One region of the Pseudomonas sp. B1-22 genome, then DNA from elsewhere that is predicted to be linked to it. Evidence: predicted binding sites of a transcription regulator. Region 1 holds the regulator's gene; the other holds the start of a gene.

Region 1 (7,725 bases):
CCACGGCCAGCACCTCGGTCGCCATCAGCCAGCCGCATTGCTCGGCCAGGCGCTCGGCATTGTCGTTATCAGCGATGGCGCGCATCGCCGGCAGGCGCAGGAAGCCCTGGCGCAGGCGCTGCACACGACCGCCTTCCTGGTCCACCGCCAGCAGCAGGTCCGGACGCACCGCGCGGATAGCCGCACAGAGCTCGCGCACCTGGCGCGGTGACTCGATATTGCGGGCGAAGATGATCAGGCCACCGACTTCCGGGTGGCGCAGAATCTGACGGTCCTCGGCGGTCAGCCAGGTGCCGCCGATGTCGAGCATCAGGGAGCCTTGCATGTGCATTCCTTTCAGTTCAGTTGTGGCGCCTGCCAGTCGGGGCAGACGGCCTCTTCGATTCGGACCCGGCAATGGAGGGGAACCCGGGGAAAGAGTTCCAGCAGGTCATCGTTACGCAGGCGGATACAGCCATGGGACAGCGGCGTGCCCATGGGCTCGCAGTCCGGCGTGCCGTGCAGATAGATGTAGCGGCGGAAGGTATCGACCTCGCCCATTCTATTGCGCCCCGGCTCGCAGCCGCTGAGCCAGAGGATGCGGGTGAGAATCCAGTCGCGGCCGGGAGACTCATCGTGCAGCGCCTGGGTCCAGACCTCGCCTGTCCAGCGCCGCCCCTTGAGCACCGCGCCCTTGGGCAGCCCGTCACCGATGCGCGCGCGGACCTGATGCAATCCGCGCGGCGTGCAGCCGGAGCCACTACGCTCGCCGGCGCCATTGACCGCCGTGGAGACCGGCAGGCGCACGCACAGCTGCTCCCCGGCAAAGCCATAGAGCATCTGGTCGGACAGGGAAATATGGAGGAGATCGAGATCAGCCATGGCCGGCTACTTTAGCCGATCAGGCCTGCACCGCCCAGCGCAAAGCCGGGCGTCGTTCAGACCTTGGCGGGTGCGGCGCTCGCCTTGCTGCGCGGCTTGAGCTGCGCCCCGGCCAGCGAAGGATCGCTGACACCGCTGTCGGCGCGCATGCCGGCGGCGAGGAACGGCACCATCAGGCGCATCACCTGCTCGATGGAGGTGTTCACCCCGAAGTCGTTCTCGGCCATCGCGCGCAGCGCCTTGATGCCGGACATGCTGAACACCGCGGTACCCAGCATGAAGTGCACGCGCCAGAACAGCTCCAGCGGCGGCAGGCGCGGTGCGGCTTCGTGCACCAGCAGCATGTAGCGGCGGAACACCTTGCCGTAGACTTCTTCGAGATACTTGCGCAGATGGCCCTGGCTCTGGCTGAAGGCCAGACCGAGCAGGCGCATGAAGATGGACAGGTCGTTGCCACTGCGCGGCTTCACCGCCATGGCCTGGACGACCAGCAGCTCCAGCAGCTCTTCCAGGGTGGCGCGCGGCGCGTCGGGCTTGGCCTGGCGGCGGTCCAGCTCCTTTTCGAGACTGGCGCAGAACGGGCCGAGGAAGCGCGAGAAGACCGCCTGGATCAGCGCCTTCTTCGAGCCGAAGTGATAGTTCACCGCCGCGAGGTTCACCCCCGCCTTGCTGGTGATCAGACGCAAGGAGGTTTCGGCGAAGCCTTTCTCCGCGAACAGCTGTTCCGCAGCATCCAGGATGCGTTCGACGGTTTCCGACTGGGCCATGGCTACTCCGCCTGACAAACACTTGTTTGAAACATACGTTTCAGCCTCTTGTATTGTCAAGCAAAGTGCGACCGATTGTTAACAAAAACATGGGCAATGCGACAAGCTGATTTCAACCTTCAGCAAGACGCTTGCCAGCCCGCACAGGTTACATCTGCCGTTGCAGCACCGACAGCCGCGCGAAATTAGGCATTGCCAGAGCGCCTTCACTGTATATAATTCCAGTCACTGTATAAAAAGCCAGAGTATGGACATGCTGAAGCTGACGCCGCGCCAAGCCGAAATCCTCGCCTTCATCAAACGCTGCCTGGAAGACAACGGCTATCCGCCCACCCGTGCGGAAATCGCCCAGGAACTCGGCTTCAAGTCGCCCAACGCCGCCGAGGAGCATCTGAAGGCCCTCGCCCGCAAAGGCGCCATCGAGATGACCCCGGGCGCCTCCCGTGGCATCCGCATCCCTGGCTTCGAACCCAAGGCCGCCGCCAACGAAGACGAGCTGCCGATAATCGGTCGCGTCGCCGCCGGCGCGCCGATCCTCGCCGAGCAGAACGTCGACGACACCTGCCGGATCAACCCTACCTTCTTCAACCCGCCGGCCGACTACCTGCTGCGCGTGCGCGGGCAGAGCATGAAAGACGTCGGCATCATGGACGGCGACCTGCTCGCCGTGCACGTCACCCGCGAAGCGCGCAACGGCCAGATCGTGGTCGCTCGCCTGGGTGAAGAAGTGACGGTAAAGCGATTCAAGCGCGAAGGCAGCAAGGTCTGGCTGATCGCCGAGAATCCCGAGTTCGCCCCCATCGAGGTCGACCTCAAGGAACAGGAACTGATCATCGAAGGCTTGAGCGTCGGCGTGATCCGTCGCTGAACAGGAGATATCCATGCAGTACCCGCAGCCGCTGAACCTGCCGCAACTCCCGCTGTTCCAGGAAGCACTCTGGGCGAGCGGTACTGCTCCCCTGCTTCCGGAGCTGATGGAAGACGAGCCCGCGGATGACGAACGCGCCTTCAGCGAAATCGCCCTGCGCGGCCTCCCCGGCCAGTGCCTGACACTGCTGGCGCCGATGCTCCGCGAGCTGAGCGAGGAAAGTGACTCCCGCTGGCTGACGCTGATCGCCCCGCCCTCCAGCCTGACTCCGGACTGGCTACGCAAGGCCGGCCTGAACCGCGAACGCATCCTGCTGCTGCCGGCGCGCGACCAGGCCGCCGCACAAGCCCTGGCCTGCGAGGCGCTGCGCCTGGGCAACAGTCATACCGTGGTGAGCTGGCTGAATCTAAACGCCAAGGCGCGCACGCAGCTGTCCCGCGCAGCCGTTACCGGCAAGGCGCAGAGCCTGAACATTCGTCTGGGTTGAAACAGAAGCTTCGCCGCGAATGCGGCGAAGCAGCGGGATTCAGTGCAGGACGCGTGGACCTTCGTCGTCCATGCCCATGTCGCCACCTTCGGCAAGGCGGCCAGCCATCTGCACGCCGACATTGAACATCGCCTTGGCGATTTCGATATGCTGACCCTGCAGGAAGCCTTTGGCGTCAGCGGAGAATTCCAGGGTCACCAGCGACTCCTCATCATCCGCGCGACGCAGCACGATACGCCCGTCAGGCAGCTCTACGATTTCCAGAAATGAGGTTGGCATAGCGAAGGTTCTCCACAGCAGAACCCGTAGTGTAACAGCCACATTCGCTACACCCTAGTGCAACATTCCTCAAGCCGACCGACTGGTCGCAGCTGTGGATCAATGCACCAATCAGAGCTCGGTCAGCGAGGCGCGGAAGCGCAGCACCAGCTCTTTCAGGGATTTCCGCCAGGCTTCTAGCTCGTCGTTGCTCAACTCGACCGGCGCTTCGTCATCGACATTCACCGCCTGGATCAGCGGCTGGGTCGGATCGACCTTGGCCTTCTTCGGCTCGCTCGGCGGCTGGAACAGCGCAGCGTAGGCGGCCAGCAGGCGGCCCAACCATGCTTCCGGCGATTGCGCCAGCTCGACCATTTCCGCCAGCTCCGGGCTCGGGGCGGCGGCCAGCACGTCGGCGTTCAGCAGCATGTCGACGCGCGGCGCGCCCGCCTGCGGCAGGCGGTAGTAACCGGCGATCTCATGGGCCACACCCAGCACCGCACCATAGAGATGGAACAGTGCCGCTTCGCGCTCGGCCTGGATGCGCGCCTGGGCGTTCATCGCGCGGGCCGACTCGGCAGTGCGCCAGGCTTCCAGGGCGAGGCCGGCGAAGAACAGCTTCTGGTTGGTACGGGTATAGAGTTCGTGCGCCATGGCCAGGCCCTCTCGCAATCCACGTCGGCAGTATAAGCACGCCCCGCCTCAGCGGGGCGCGCCTTCCATCAGCGCTTGTCTTCGACCTTCCACTTGCCGCCGTCGAAGAACGCACGCCAGCCGGTGGGTTTGCCGTCGACCTCGGACTGCACGTACTGCTCCTTGGTCTTGCGGCTGAAGCGGATCACCGCCGGGCGGCCATCCGGGTCCTTTGCGGGAGCGGCAAGCAGGAAGTGGTACTTCGGATCCAGCTCATCCTTATGCGGCACCAGTTCGGCCACCAGCGGAGCGCGGGTCTCGCGGTTCTTCGGGAACTGGCTGGCGGCCAGGAACAGGCCGGAAGCGCCGTCACGCAGTACGTAGATGTCGTCCACCTTCTCGCACTTGAGTTCCGGCATGCGGATGGCGTCCATCTTCGGCGGGGCGGGCTCGCCGTTCTTCAGCAGCTTGCGGGTGTTCTTGCAGGTCGGATTGGTGCAACCGAAGAACTTGCCGAAACGGCCGGTCTTGAGCTGCATCTCGCTGCCGCACTTGTCGCATTCCAGGCTCGGGCCTTCGTAGCCCTTGATGCGGTACTGGCCTTCTTCGATCTCGTAGCCGGCGCAGTCCGGGTTGTTGCCGCAGATGTGCAGCTTGCGCTTCTCGTCGACCAGGTAGGCGTCCATCGCGGTGCTGCAGATCGGGCAGCGGTGCTTGCCACGCAGTACGCGGGATTCGGATTCGCCTTCGTCATCCGCAGCGATTTCGTCGCCCGGAATCAGGTTGATCGTGGCCTTGCAGCGCTCTTTCGGCGGCAGGCTGTAGCCCGAGCAGCCGAGGAACACGCCGGTGGAGGCGGTACGGATCATCATCGGCCGGCCGCACTCGCGGCAGGGGATGTCGGTCAGGGTCGGCTGGTTGGCGCGCATGCCGTCGTTGGCGGCTTCGGCCAGGTCGAGCTTCTTGCGGAAGTCGCCGTAGAATTCGTCCAGCAGGTGTTTCCAGTCGCGCTCGCCCTGCGCCACGTCATCGAGGTGCTCTTCCATGCCGGCGGTGAAGCCGTAGTCCATCAGGTTGGAGAAGCTCTCGTTGAGGCGGTCGGTGACGATATCGCCCATCTTTTCCGCGTAGAAACGGCGGTTGTGGGTGGTGACGTAGCCGCGCTCCTGGATGGTGGAGATGATCGCCGCGTAGGTGGACGGACGGCCGATGCCACGCTTTTCCAGTTCCTTGACCAGGCTGGCTTCGGAGAAACGCGCCGGCGGCTTGGTGAAGTGCTGGCTCGGGTCGAGCTTGAGCAGCTTCATGGCTTCGCCCTGGTTCATCTCCGGCAGGACGTCGTCCTCGCCCGGCTTGCTCTGCTGCGGCAGCACCTTGGTGTAACCGTCGAACTTGAGGATGCGGCCCTTGGCGCGCAGCTCGAAGTCACCAGCGGCAACGCTGACGGTGGTGGACAGGTATTCGGCCGGCGGCATCTGGCAGGCCACGAACTGGCGCCAGATCAGGTCGTACAGGCGCTCGGCATCGCGCTCCATGCCCGACAGCTGGGTCGGACGCAGGTTGACGTCGGACGGACGAATCGCTTCGTGCGCTTCCTGGGCGCCTTCCTTGCTGGAATAGAAGTTCGGCTTGGCCGGCAGGTATTTCTTGCCGAACTCGCTGTCGATGAAGCCACGCACCATATCGATGGCGTCGGCCGACAGGTTGGTCGAGTCGGTACGCATGTAGGTGATGTAGCCGGCTTCGTAGAGACGCTGGGCCATCATCATGGTCTTCTTCACCCCGAAGCCCAGGCGGTTGCTCGCGGCCTGCTGCAGGGTGGAGGTGATGAACGGGGCCGAGGGCTTGCTGGAGGTCGGCTTGTCCTCGCGCTTGGAGACGCTGTAGCTGGACGCCTTGAGCTTCTCCAGGGCGGCCATGGCCTGGGCTTCGTTCAGCGGCTTGAAGGCTTCACCCTTCTCGCGCACCACTTCGAAGCGGACCTTGTCGTTCTTCGGCGTGCCGAGATCGGCATGCACTTCCCAGTATTCTTCCGGGACGAAGGCACGGATCTCGCGCTCACGCTCGACCACCAGCTTCACCGCCACCGACTGCACGCGGCCGGCGGAAAGGCCGCGGGCGATCTTCGCCCACAGCAGCGGCGAGACCATGTAGCCCACCACGCGATCGAGGAAGCGGCGCGCCTGCTGGGCGTTCACGCGGTTGATGTCCAGCTCGCCGGGCTGGGAGAAGGCCTCCTGGATGGCCTTCTTGGTGATTTCGTTGAAGACCACGCGCTTGTAGCGCGAGTCATCGCCGCCGATGGCCTCGCGCAGGTGCCAGGCAATGGCCTCCCCTTCGCGGTCCAAGTCGGTTGCGAGATAGATGGTGTCGGCATCCTTGGCCAGGCGGCGCAGCTCGTCGATCACCTTTTCCTTGCCGGGCAGGATCTCGTACTTGGCCTTCCAGCCGTGCTCCGGATCGACGCCCATGCGGGTGAAGAGCTGGCGCTTGGCCTTCTCCTTCGGCGACAGGGCCGGCGCTTCAGCTGCCGTCTTGCGCGCTTTGGCCGCAGGCTCCTTCGAAGCGGAAGAGCCGCTGGTGGGCAGGTCGCGGATGTGGCCGATGCTCGACTTCACCACGTACTGGTTGCCCAGGTACTTGTTGATGGTCTTGGCCTTGGCCGGTGATTCCACGATGACCAGCGATTTACCCATGGATCGGAATATTCCTGCGTCGAAAAGATGAATAAATAAGGAGGGAGGCGCTTGGAGCGGCACCGCTATATATAGTGGCGGTCACGCCAAGGTCAAGCTTGGGTTTCGCCGGACGGGCCTTCCTGGAGACCCAGCGGGTCGTTTTCCGCGCTGACCAGGGCGAAGCGCGGAACCCGCTCGCCGTTCACTTCCACCGCCTCGGTGAACATGCTCAGTGGACGAACCCAGAGGCCGAATTCACCGTACAGCGCCTGGTAGATCACCAGCGTCTCTTCGGTCTCGGAATGCCGTGCCACACCCAGCACACGGTACTGCTGCCCCTTGTAGTGTCGATACAGTCCGGTCTGCAGTTGCATGGGTCGTCCTCTTGCGGCTGGCAGAAAAAAGGCCGCGATTGTCCATGTTGCCCTCGTCCCCGGCAATCCCCACCGGGCGGGGCCGAAAAACAAAAGCCGGGGCACAAGGCCCCGGCTCGTCCATCTTCGACAGCGTAGACGGGATCGTCAGATGCGTTCGAAGACGGTGGTGATGCCCTGGCCGAGGCCCACGCACATGGTGGACACGCCCAGGGTACCGCCGTTCTGCTTCATCACGTTCAGCAGGGTGCCGGAGATGCGCGCACCGGAGCAGCCGAACGGGTGACCCAGGGCGATGGCGCCGCCGTGCAGGTTGACCTTCTCGTCCATCTTGTCGAGCACCTTGAGGTCCTTCAGCACCGGCAGGGCCTGTGCGGCGAAGGCTTCGTTGAGCTCGAAGAAATCGATGTCGTTGACGGTCAGGCCGGCGCGCTTGAGCGCCTTGTTGGTCGACGGAACCGGACCGTAGCCCATGATCGCCGGATCGACGCCAGCAACGGCCATGGCGCGAACCACGGCCATCGGCTGGATGCCCAGGTCCTGGGCGCGCTGGGCGCTCATCACGATCATGCAGGAAGCGCCGTCGGTGATCTGCGAGGAAGTACCCGCGGTCACGGTGCCGCCTTTCGGGTTGAACGCCGGCTTCAGGGCCGCCAGGCTTTCCAGGGTGGTGTCCGGACGGATGGTTTCGTCGAAGTCGAAGACCTTCAGGAAGCCGTTTTCGTCGTAGCCTTCCATCGGGATGATTTCGTCCTTGAACTTGCCTTCCTGGGTCGCTTTCCAGGCCAGCTGGTGCGAA
Region 2 (7,725 bases), on a different contig from region 1:
CCACCTGCGGCAGGTGGGTGACGGTCAGGACCTGGCCGCGCTGGCCTAGGCGGCGCAGCAGTTGGCCGACCACTTCGGCTGTGGGGCCGCCGATGCCAACGTCCACTTCGTCGAATACCAGCGTGGGGATGCGCGAGGTCTGCGCGGTGATCACCTGGATCGCCAGGCTGATGCGTGACAGTTCGCCGCCCGAGGCGACCTTCGCCAGGCCCTTCATCGGTTGGCCGGGGTTGGCGCTGACGAGGAACTCCAGCTGCTCCCGTCCATTGGGTTGCGGCTCGTCCGGGGCGCATTCGCGCAGGTCGATGGCAAAGCGCCCGCCGGGCATGCCCAGGCGCTGCATTTCAATTTCCACGGCTTTGGCCAGCTGCGGCGCTGCGGCCTGGCGGATGCGGCTGAGCTCCTCCGCCTTTTCCTGGTAATGGCGGGCATAGGCAGCCAGCTCGTCGCCCAGACGCTCGACGGCTTCGTCGTCGGCGTTCAGCGCTTCCAACTCGTCCAGCAGGCGTTGCTGCAGGTCCTGCAGTTCGTGAGGCTGCACGCGGTGCTTGCGCGCGAGGCTATAGATGGCGTCCATGCGCTCTTCCAGTTGCTGCAGGCGCATGGGGTCGGCGTCGAAGTGATCGACGAACCGGTTCAGCTCGCCGATGGCTTCCTCCACCTGGATCTGCGCACTGGACAGCAGGTTCACCGCTTCGCCCAATGCAGCTGGCTGGCTCGGGAAGGCGGTCAGGCGATTGAGACTCGACGTCAGCGCGGAAAGCACGTTGCCGGCATCGTTTTCACTGCACAGTTCGACGACCTGGCGACAGGCGGCGATCAGGCTGCCGGCGTTGCTCAGGGTCTTGTGCTCAGCTTCCAGCGTCTCCAGTTCGTTGTCGCCCAGGCCGAGGTTTTCCAGCTCTTCCAGCTGGTAGCTGAGCAACTGGTGGCGGGCGCGCTGTTCGTCGCCGTTGCGTGATAGGCGGTCCAGTTCCTGGCGGGTCTGCTTCCAGCGTTGCGCGGCGAGTTGCACCTGGCGCGCCAGATCCTGGCTGCCGGCATACTCGTCGAGCAGGCGGCGGTGGGTGTCGGCCTTGAGCAGCGACTGGTGCTCGTGCTGGCTGTGGATATCGATGAGCAGTTCGCCCAGGTGCTTGAGATCGCCCAGCGGGCAGGGCGTGCCATTGATATAGGCGCGCGAGCGGCCTTCGGCGGTGATCACCCGGCGCAGGATGCACGGGCCATCCTGCTCCAGGTCGCGCTCGGCGAGCCAGTCTCGGGCTTCGGCAATGGCGCTGACATCGAAGCTGGCGAGAATGTCGGTCTTGTCGGCGCCGGGGCGCACCACGCCGCTGTCGGCGCGGTCGCCCAGGGCCAGGCCGAGGGCGTCGAGCATGATGGACTTGCCGGCGCCGGTTTCGCCGGTGATCACGGTCATGCCGGCGGCGAGCTCGAGATCGAGGTGCTCGACGATGGCGTAGTTGTGCACGGACAGGTGAACCAGCATGGGCGGCGGCTCCGTAGATAGACATGGTTATTTATACAGTATTTTTTGCCGCTGGCAATTCTCCACCTACCCCTTGAAGAAGCCGAATTCCACCCCATATAGACGGCAGAGCCGCGGACCAATGGGTTCGCTTTGTTTTCAAAGGCTTATTTTCTTTTTTAGGAGAGTGGCATGTCTGACGAACAACAGACTCAGGATTCCCAGTTCAACGAGCAGCCGGAAAACGGCGCTGCCGAGGACCTGAATGCCCGCGTGCTGGACCTGGAAGAGCAGGTCGCCGCGGCCAAGGATCAGAGCCTGCGCGCCGTCGCCGAACTGCAGAACGTCCGCCGCCGTGCCGAGCAGGACGTGGAGAAGGCGCACAAGTTCGCCCTGGAGAAATTCGCCGGCGACCTGCTGCCGATCGTCGATACCCTCGAGCGTGCGCTGGAGATGTCGAACCCGGAAGACGAGGCGATCAAGCCGATGCGCGAAGGCATCGAGCTGACGCTGAAGATGTTCCACGACACCCTGAAGCGCTTCAATCTCGAACCGGTCGACCCGCACGGCGAGCCGTTCAACCCCGAACATCACCAGGCCATGGCCATGGAGGAGAGCATTCGCCTCGAGCCGGGCAGCGTGGTCAAGGTGTTCCAGAAGGGTTACCTGCTCAACGGTCGCCTGCTGCGTCCGGCCATGGTCGTGGTCAGCAAGGCACCGGAACAAACTCCGCCTTCGATCGACGAGAAGGCTTGAAATCCACCACCCGGTCCCCATCTGGGTAATCAACCGAGCCAAAGACCCGCAACAGGGTCAGCGCGGAATCTAATTTCTGGAGAGTGAAATATGGGCAAAATCATTGGTATCGACCTGGGGACCACCAACTCCTGTGTGTCCATCCTGGAGAACGGTAACGTCAAGGTCATCGAGAACGCCGAAGGCGCTCGTACCACCCCGTCGATCATCGGCTACGCCAACGACGGCGAAATCCTGGTAGGTCAGCCGGCGAAGCGCCAGGCCGTGACCAACCCGAAGAACACCCTGTACGCGGTGAAGCGCCTGATCGGCCGCCGTTTCGAAGAAGACGTCGTACAGAAAGACATCAAGATGGTGCCGTACGCCATCGTCAAGGCTGACAACGGCGACGCGTGGGTCGAGGCCAAGGGCCAGAAGATGGCTCCGCCGCAGGTCTCCGCCGAAGTCCTGAAGAAGATGAAGAAGACCGCCGAGGACTACCTGGGCGAGCCGGTCACCGAAGCGGTCATCACCGTTCCGGCCTACTTCAACGACAGCCAGCGTCAAGCTACCAAGGACGCCGGCCGCATCGCCGGTCTGGACGTCAAGCGCATCATCAACGAGCCGACCGCGGCTGCGCTGGCCTATGGCCTGGACAAGGCCAAGGGCGACCACACCATCATCGTCTATGACCTGGGCGGCGGTACCTTCGACGTTTCCGTGATCGAAATCGCCGAAGTCGATGGCGAGCACCAGTTCGAAGTACTGGCCACCAACGGCGACACCTTCCTGGGTGGTGAAGACTTCGACCTGCGCCTGATCGACTACCTCGTCGAGGAGTTCAAGAAAGAATCCGGCATGGACCTCAAGGGCGACCCGCTGGCCATGCAGCGCCTGAAGGAAGCTGCCGAGAAGGCCAAGATCGAGCTGTCCTCGACCCAGCAGACCGACGTCAATCTGCCGTACGTCACCGCTGACGCCTCCGGCCCGAAACACCTGAACGTCAAGGTTTCCCGCGCCAAGCTGGAATCCCTGGTGGAAGACCTGGTCGCCCGCACCATCGAGCCGTGCCGCGTTGCGCTGAAAGACGCCGGCCTGGATGTCTCGAAGATCGACGAAGTGATCCTGGTCGGTGGCCAGACCCGTATGCCGCTGGTGCAGAAGACCGTTGCCGAGTTCTTCGGCAAGGAAGCGCGCAAGGACGTCAACCCGGACGAAGCCGTTGCCATGGGTGCTGCCATCCAGGGCGCCGTGCTGGCCGGCGACGTGAAGGACGTGCTGCTGCTCGACGTCACCCCGCTGACCCTGGGTATCGAAACCCTCGGTGGCGTGATGACCGCGCTGATCGACAAGAACACCACCATCCCGACCAAGAAGTCGCAGGTGTTCTCCACCGCCGATGACAACCAGGGCGCCGTGACCATTCATGTTCTGCAGGGCGAGCGCAAGCAAGCCGCACAGAACAAGTCGCTGGGCAAGTTCGACCTGGCTGACATTCCGCCGGCTCCGCGCGGCGTGCCGCAGATCGAAGTGACCTTCGACATCGACGCCAACGGCATCCTGCACGTCGGCGCGAAGGACAAGGCTACCGGCAAGCAGCAGTCCATCGTGATCAAGGCCTCTTCCGGCCTGTCCGAGGACGAGATCGCGCAGATGGTGCGTGACGCCGAGGCGAACGCCGAGGAAGACCGCAAGTTCGAGGAACTGGCCGCTGCCCGCAACCAGGGTGACGCGCTGGTCCACGCCACTCGCAAGATGGTCACCGAGGCTGGCGACAAGGCCACCGCCGAAGAGAAAGCCGCCATCGAGAAGGCGCTGGGCGAGCTGGAAGTTGCCGTGAAAGGCGACGACAAGGCCGAGATCGAGGCGAAGATGAACGCGCTGTCCCAGGCGTCCACTCCGCTGGCGCAGAAGATGTACGCCGAACAGCCGCAGCCGGGTGCTGCCGCTCAGGGCGAGGCCGCTGACGACAAGGCTGGCGACGATGTCGTCGATGCCGAGTTCGAAGAGGTCAAGGAGAACAAGTAAGCCGCGTGCTTGCTTCCGCTCCGGCGCACCGACCAGCGTGTCGGTGCGCATGAAACGTCACGCGGGGGCTTGCTCCCGCGTTGGCGTGTCTGGGGGAGAGGTTTTCAAGGTGCAAAGAATTTATGGCCAAACGTGATTTTTACGAGGTACTGGGTGTCGAGCGCGGCGCCAGCGAAGCGGACCTGAAGAAGGCCTATCGCCGGCTCGCCATGAAGTTCCACCCGGACCGCAATCCCGGCGACAAGGAAGCCGAGGACAAATTCAAGGAGGCCAACGAGGCGTACGAGGTCCTGTCCGACGCCAGCAAGCGCGCGGCCTACGACCAGTACGGCCATGCCGGCGTCGACCCGCAGATGGGCGGCGGCGGGGCTGGCTTCGGCGGCGCGAGCTTCTCGGACATCTTTGGTGATGTCTTCAGCGACTTCTTCGGTGGCGGCGGTGGGCGCGGCGGCTCTCGCGGCGGTCCGGCACGCGGCGCCGACCTGCGCTACACCCTCGATCTGGACCTGGAAGACGCGGTTCGCGGCACCACCGTGACCATTCGCGTTCCCACTCTGGTCGGCTGCAAGACCTGTAGCGGTAGCGGCGCCAAGCCCGGCACCACACCGGTCACCTGTACCACTTGCGGTGGTATCGGCCAGGTGCGCATGCAGCAGGGCTTCTTCTCGGTGCAGCAGACCTGCCCGCGTTGCCATGGCAGCGGCAAGATGATCACCGACCCCTGTGGCTCCTGCCACGGCCAGGGTCGCGTGGAGGAGCACAAGACCCTATCGGTGAAAGTCCCGGCTGGCGTCGATACGGGCGACCGCATCCGCCTGACCGGCGAAGGCGAAGCTGGCGCCCATGGCGGCCCGGCGGGCGACCTTTATGTGGTGGTGAACGTGCGCGAGCACGACATCTTCCAGCGTGACGGCAAGCATCTGTACTGCGAAGTGCCGATCAGCTTCGCCGACGCCGCCCTGGGGGGCGAGCTGGAAGTGCCGACCCTGGATGGCCGCGTCAAGCTGAAGATCCCTGAGGGCACCCAGACCGGCAAGCTGTTCCGTCTGCGCGGCAAGGGCGTTGCCCCGGTGCGCGGCGGCGGTGCTGGTGACCTGATGTGCCGCGTAGTGGTGGAGACCCCGGTCAACCTGGACAAGCGTCAGCGCGAGCTGCTCGAAGAGTTCCGCGGTACCCTGCAGGGCAACGCCTCCCATTCGCCCAAGGCCAGTGGCTGGTTCGAGGGCATGAAGCGCTTCTTCGACGATCTATGATGCAAGGCCCCGGGCGGTGTGAGTCGTCCGGGGCTTTCTAGCTTTGGAGCAGTTTTATATGCGACGTATAGCCGTAATGGGCGCCGCTGGGCGCATGGGCAAGACCCTGATCGAAGCGGTGCAGCAGACCAATGGCAGCGCCGGCCTGACTGCGGCAGTCGACCGTCCGGACAGCACCCTGGTGGGGGCGGACGCTGGCGAGCTGGCGGGCCTGGGCCGCATCGGCGTGCCGCTGTCGGGCGACCTGGCCAAGGTAGTCGACGAGTTCGACGTGCTGATCGACTTCACCCATCCGACCGTTACCCTGAAAAACCTCGAAGTCTGCCGCAAGGCCGGCAAGGCGATGGTTATCGGCACCACCGGTTTCTCCGCGGCGGAGAAGGAGCTGCTGAGCGACGCCGCGAAGGACATCCCGATCGTCTTTGCGGCCAACTACAGCGTCGGCGTGAACCTCTGCCTGAAGCTGCTCGACACCGCCGCCCGCGTTCTGGGTGACGATGTGGACATCGAGATCCTCGAGGCGCACCACCGCCACAAGGTCGATGCGCCGTCCGGCACCGCGCTGCGCATGGGCGAAGTGGTCGCCAATGCACTGGGCCGTGATCTGGAAAAGGTGGCCGTGTACGGTCGTGAAGGTCAGACCGGCGCTCGTCCGCGCGAGACCATCGGCTTCGCCACTGTGCGTGCCGGCGATGTGGTGGGCGACCACACCGTGCTGTTCGCTGCTGATGGAGAGCGCGTGGAGATCACCCACAAGGCTTCGAGCCGCATGACCTTCGCCCGCGGCGCTGTGCGTGCTGCTCAGTGGCTGGAAGGGCAGGCCAATGGCCTGTACGACATGCAGGATGTTCTCGGCCTGCGCTGAGCGGCATGGCCGTACGTCGTGCAAAAGGTGGACCATGATGTCGCATTTCTGTAAACTACAGCTTTAGTGTGTCCACTAAAAGTAGCGCAGCATGATCACATAAAAAGCGGGATGACTTCTTCTGATGTCATCCCGCTTTTTTACAATCTGCGCACGCCCAGCCAGGCTTGAACTACGGGAGGTCTTCTTGACTAAGCCAGCCATACTTGCACTTGCCGACGGCAGCGTTTTTCGCGGTGAAGCCATCGGCGCCGACGGCCAGACCGTCGGAGAGGTGGTGTTCAACACCGCCATGACCGGCTACCAGGAAATCCTTACCGATCCTTCCTACGCCCAACAGATCGTCACCCTGACCTATCCGCATATCGGCAACACCGGCACCACGCCGGAAGACGCCGAGTCGAACAAGGTCTGGGCCGCCGGCCTGATCATCCGTGACCTGCCGCTGCTCTCCAGCAGCTGGCGCGACAAGCAGTCCCTGCCGGACTACCTGAAAGCCAACGGTACCGTCGCCATCGCCGGCATCGATACCCGCCGCCTGACCCGCATCCTGCGCGAGAAGGGTTCGCAGAACGGCTGCATCCTGGCTGGCGACGACGCCACCGAGGAAAAAGCCCTCGAACTGGCACGCGGCTTCCCGGGCCTGAAGGGCATGGACCTGGCCAAAGTCGTTTCCTCCACCGAGCGCTACGAGTGGCGTTCCAGCGTGTGGAACCTGGAAACCGACAGCCACCCGGAAATCGCCGCCGCCGAACTGCCGTACCACGTGGTCGCCTACGATTTCGGCGTGAAGCTGAACATCCTGCGCATGCTGGTCGCCCGCGGCTGCCGCCTGACCGTGGTGCCGGCGCAGACCCCCGCCAGCGAAGTGCTCGCCCTGAACCCGGACGGCATCTTCCTCTCCAACGGCCCTGGCGACCCCGAGCCGTGCGATTACGCCATCCAGGCCATCCGTGAGTTCCTCGACACCGAGATCCCGGTATTCGGCATCTGCCTCGGCCACCAGCTGCTGGCTCTGGCCTCCGGCGCCAAGACCCTGAAGATGGGCCACGGCCACCACGGTGCCAACCACCCGGTGCAGGACCTGGATTCGGGCGTGGTGATGATCACTAGCCAGAACCACGGTTTCGCCGTGGACGAGGCGAGCATGCCGGCCAACCTGCGCGCGACCCACAAGTCGCTGTTCGACGGCACCCTGCAGGGCATCGAGCGCACCGACAAGGTGGCTTTCAGCTTCCAGGGCCACCCGGAAGCCAGCCCCGGTCCGCACGACGTGGCCCCGCTGTTCGACCGCTTCATCGCGGCGATGGCCGAGCGTCGCTGAGACCTCCGAAGAGGTAAATGAAGATGATGCCGACCCTGGGAATCACCGATAT

Evidence for each region. The regulator LexA, encoded in region 1, represses DNA repair genes until DNA is damaged. The targets are predictions, from matches to a motif close to CTGTNTNNNNANACAG.
Region 2: recN (DNA repair protein RecN) is a predicted target of LexA. The motif match lies at 1,513-1,528, and genes of this name have one in related genera.

Annotation. Positions count from the first base shown of each region.
Region 1 covers NZ_JBCHVH010000001.1:578,724-586,448, reverse strand. Annotated here, with positions in the region: gene nagZ (beta-N-acetylhexosaminidase) at 1-325, opposite strand, end outside; gene ACQ5BL_RS02815 (L,D-transpeptidase) at 337-861, opposite strand; gene ACQ5BL_RS02810 (TetR/AcrR family transcriptional regulator) at 918-1,628, opposite strand; gene lexA (transcriptional repressor LexA) at 1,882-2,496, shown strand; gene sulA (SOS-induced cell division inhibitor SulA) at 2,510-2,983, shown strand; gene ACQ5BL_RS02795 (hypothetical protein) at 3,023-3,262, opposite strand; gene ACQ5BL_RS02790 (DUF6586 family protein) at 3,374-3,895, opposite strand; gene topA (type I DNA topoisomerase) at 3,964-6,570, opposite strand; gene ACQ5BL_RS02780 (DUF1653 domain-containing protein) at 6,663-6,926, opposite strand; gene fadA (acetyl-CoA C-acyltransferase FadA) at 7,074-7,725, opposite strand, start outside.
Region 2 covers NZ_JBCHVH010000003.1:717,190-724,914, forward strand. Annotated here, with positions in the region: gene recN (DNA repair protein RecN) at 1-1,489, opposite strand, end outside; gene grpE (nucleotide exchange factor GrpE) at 1,661-2,224, shown strand; gene dnaK (molecular chaperone DnaK) at 2,315-4,231, shown strand; gene dnaJ (molecular chaperone DnaJ) at 4,354-5,484, shown strand; gene dapB (4-hydroxy-tetrahydrodipicolinate reductase) at 5,543-6,349, shown strand; gene carA (glutamine-hydrolyzing carbamoyl-phosphate synthase small subunit) at 6,537-7,673, shown strand; gene leuE (leucine efflux protein LeuE) at 7,700-7,725, shown strand, end outside.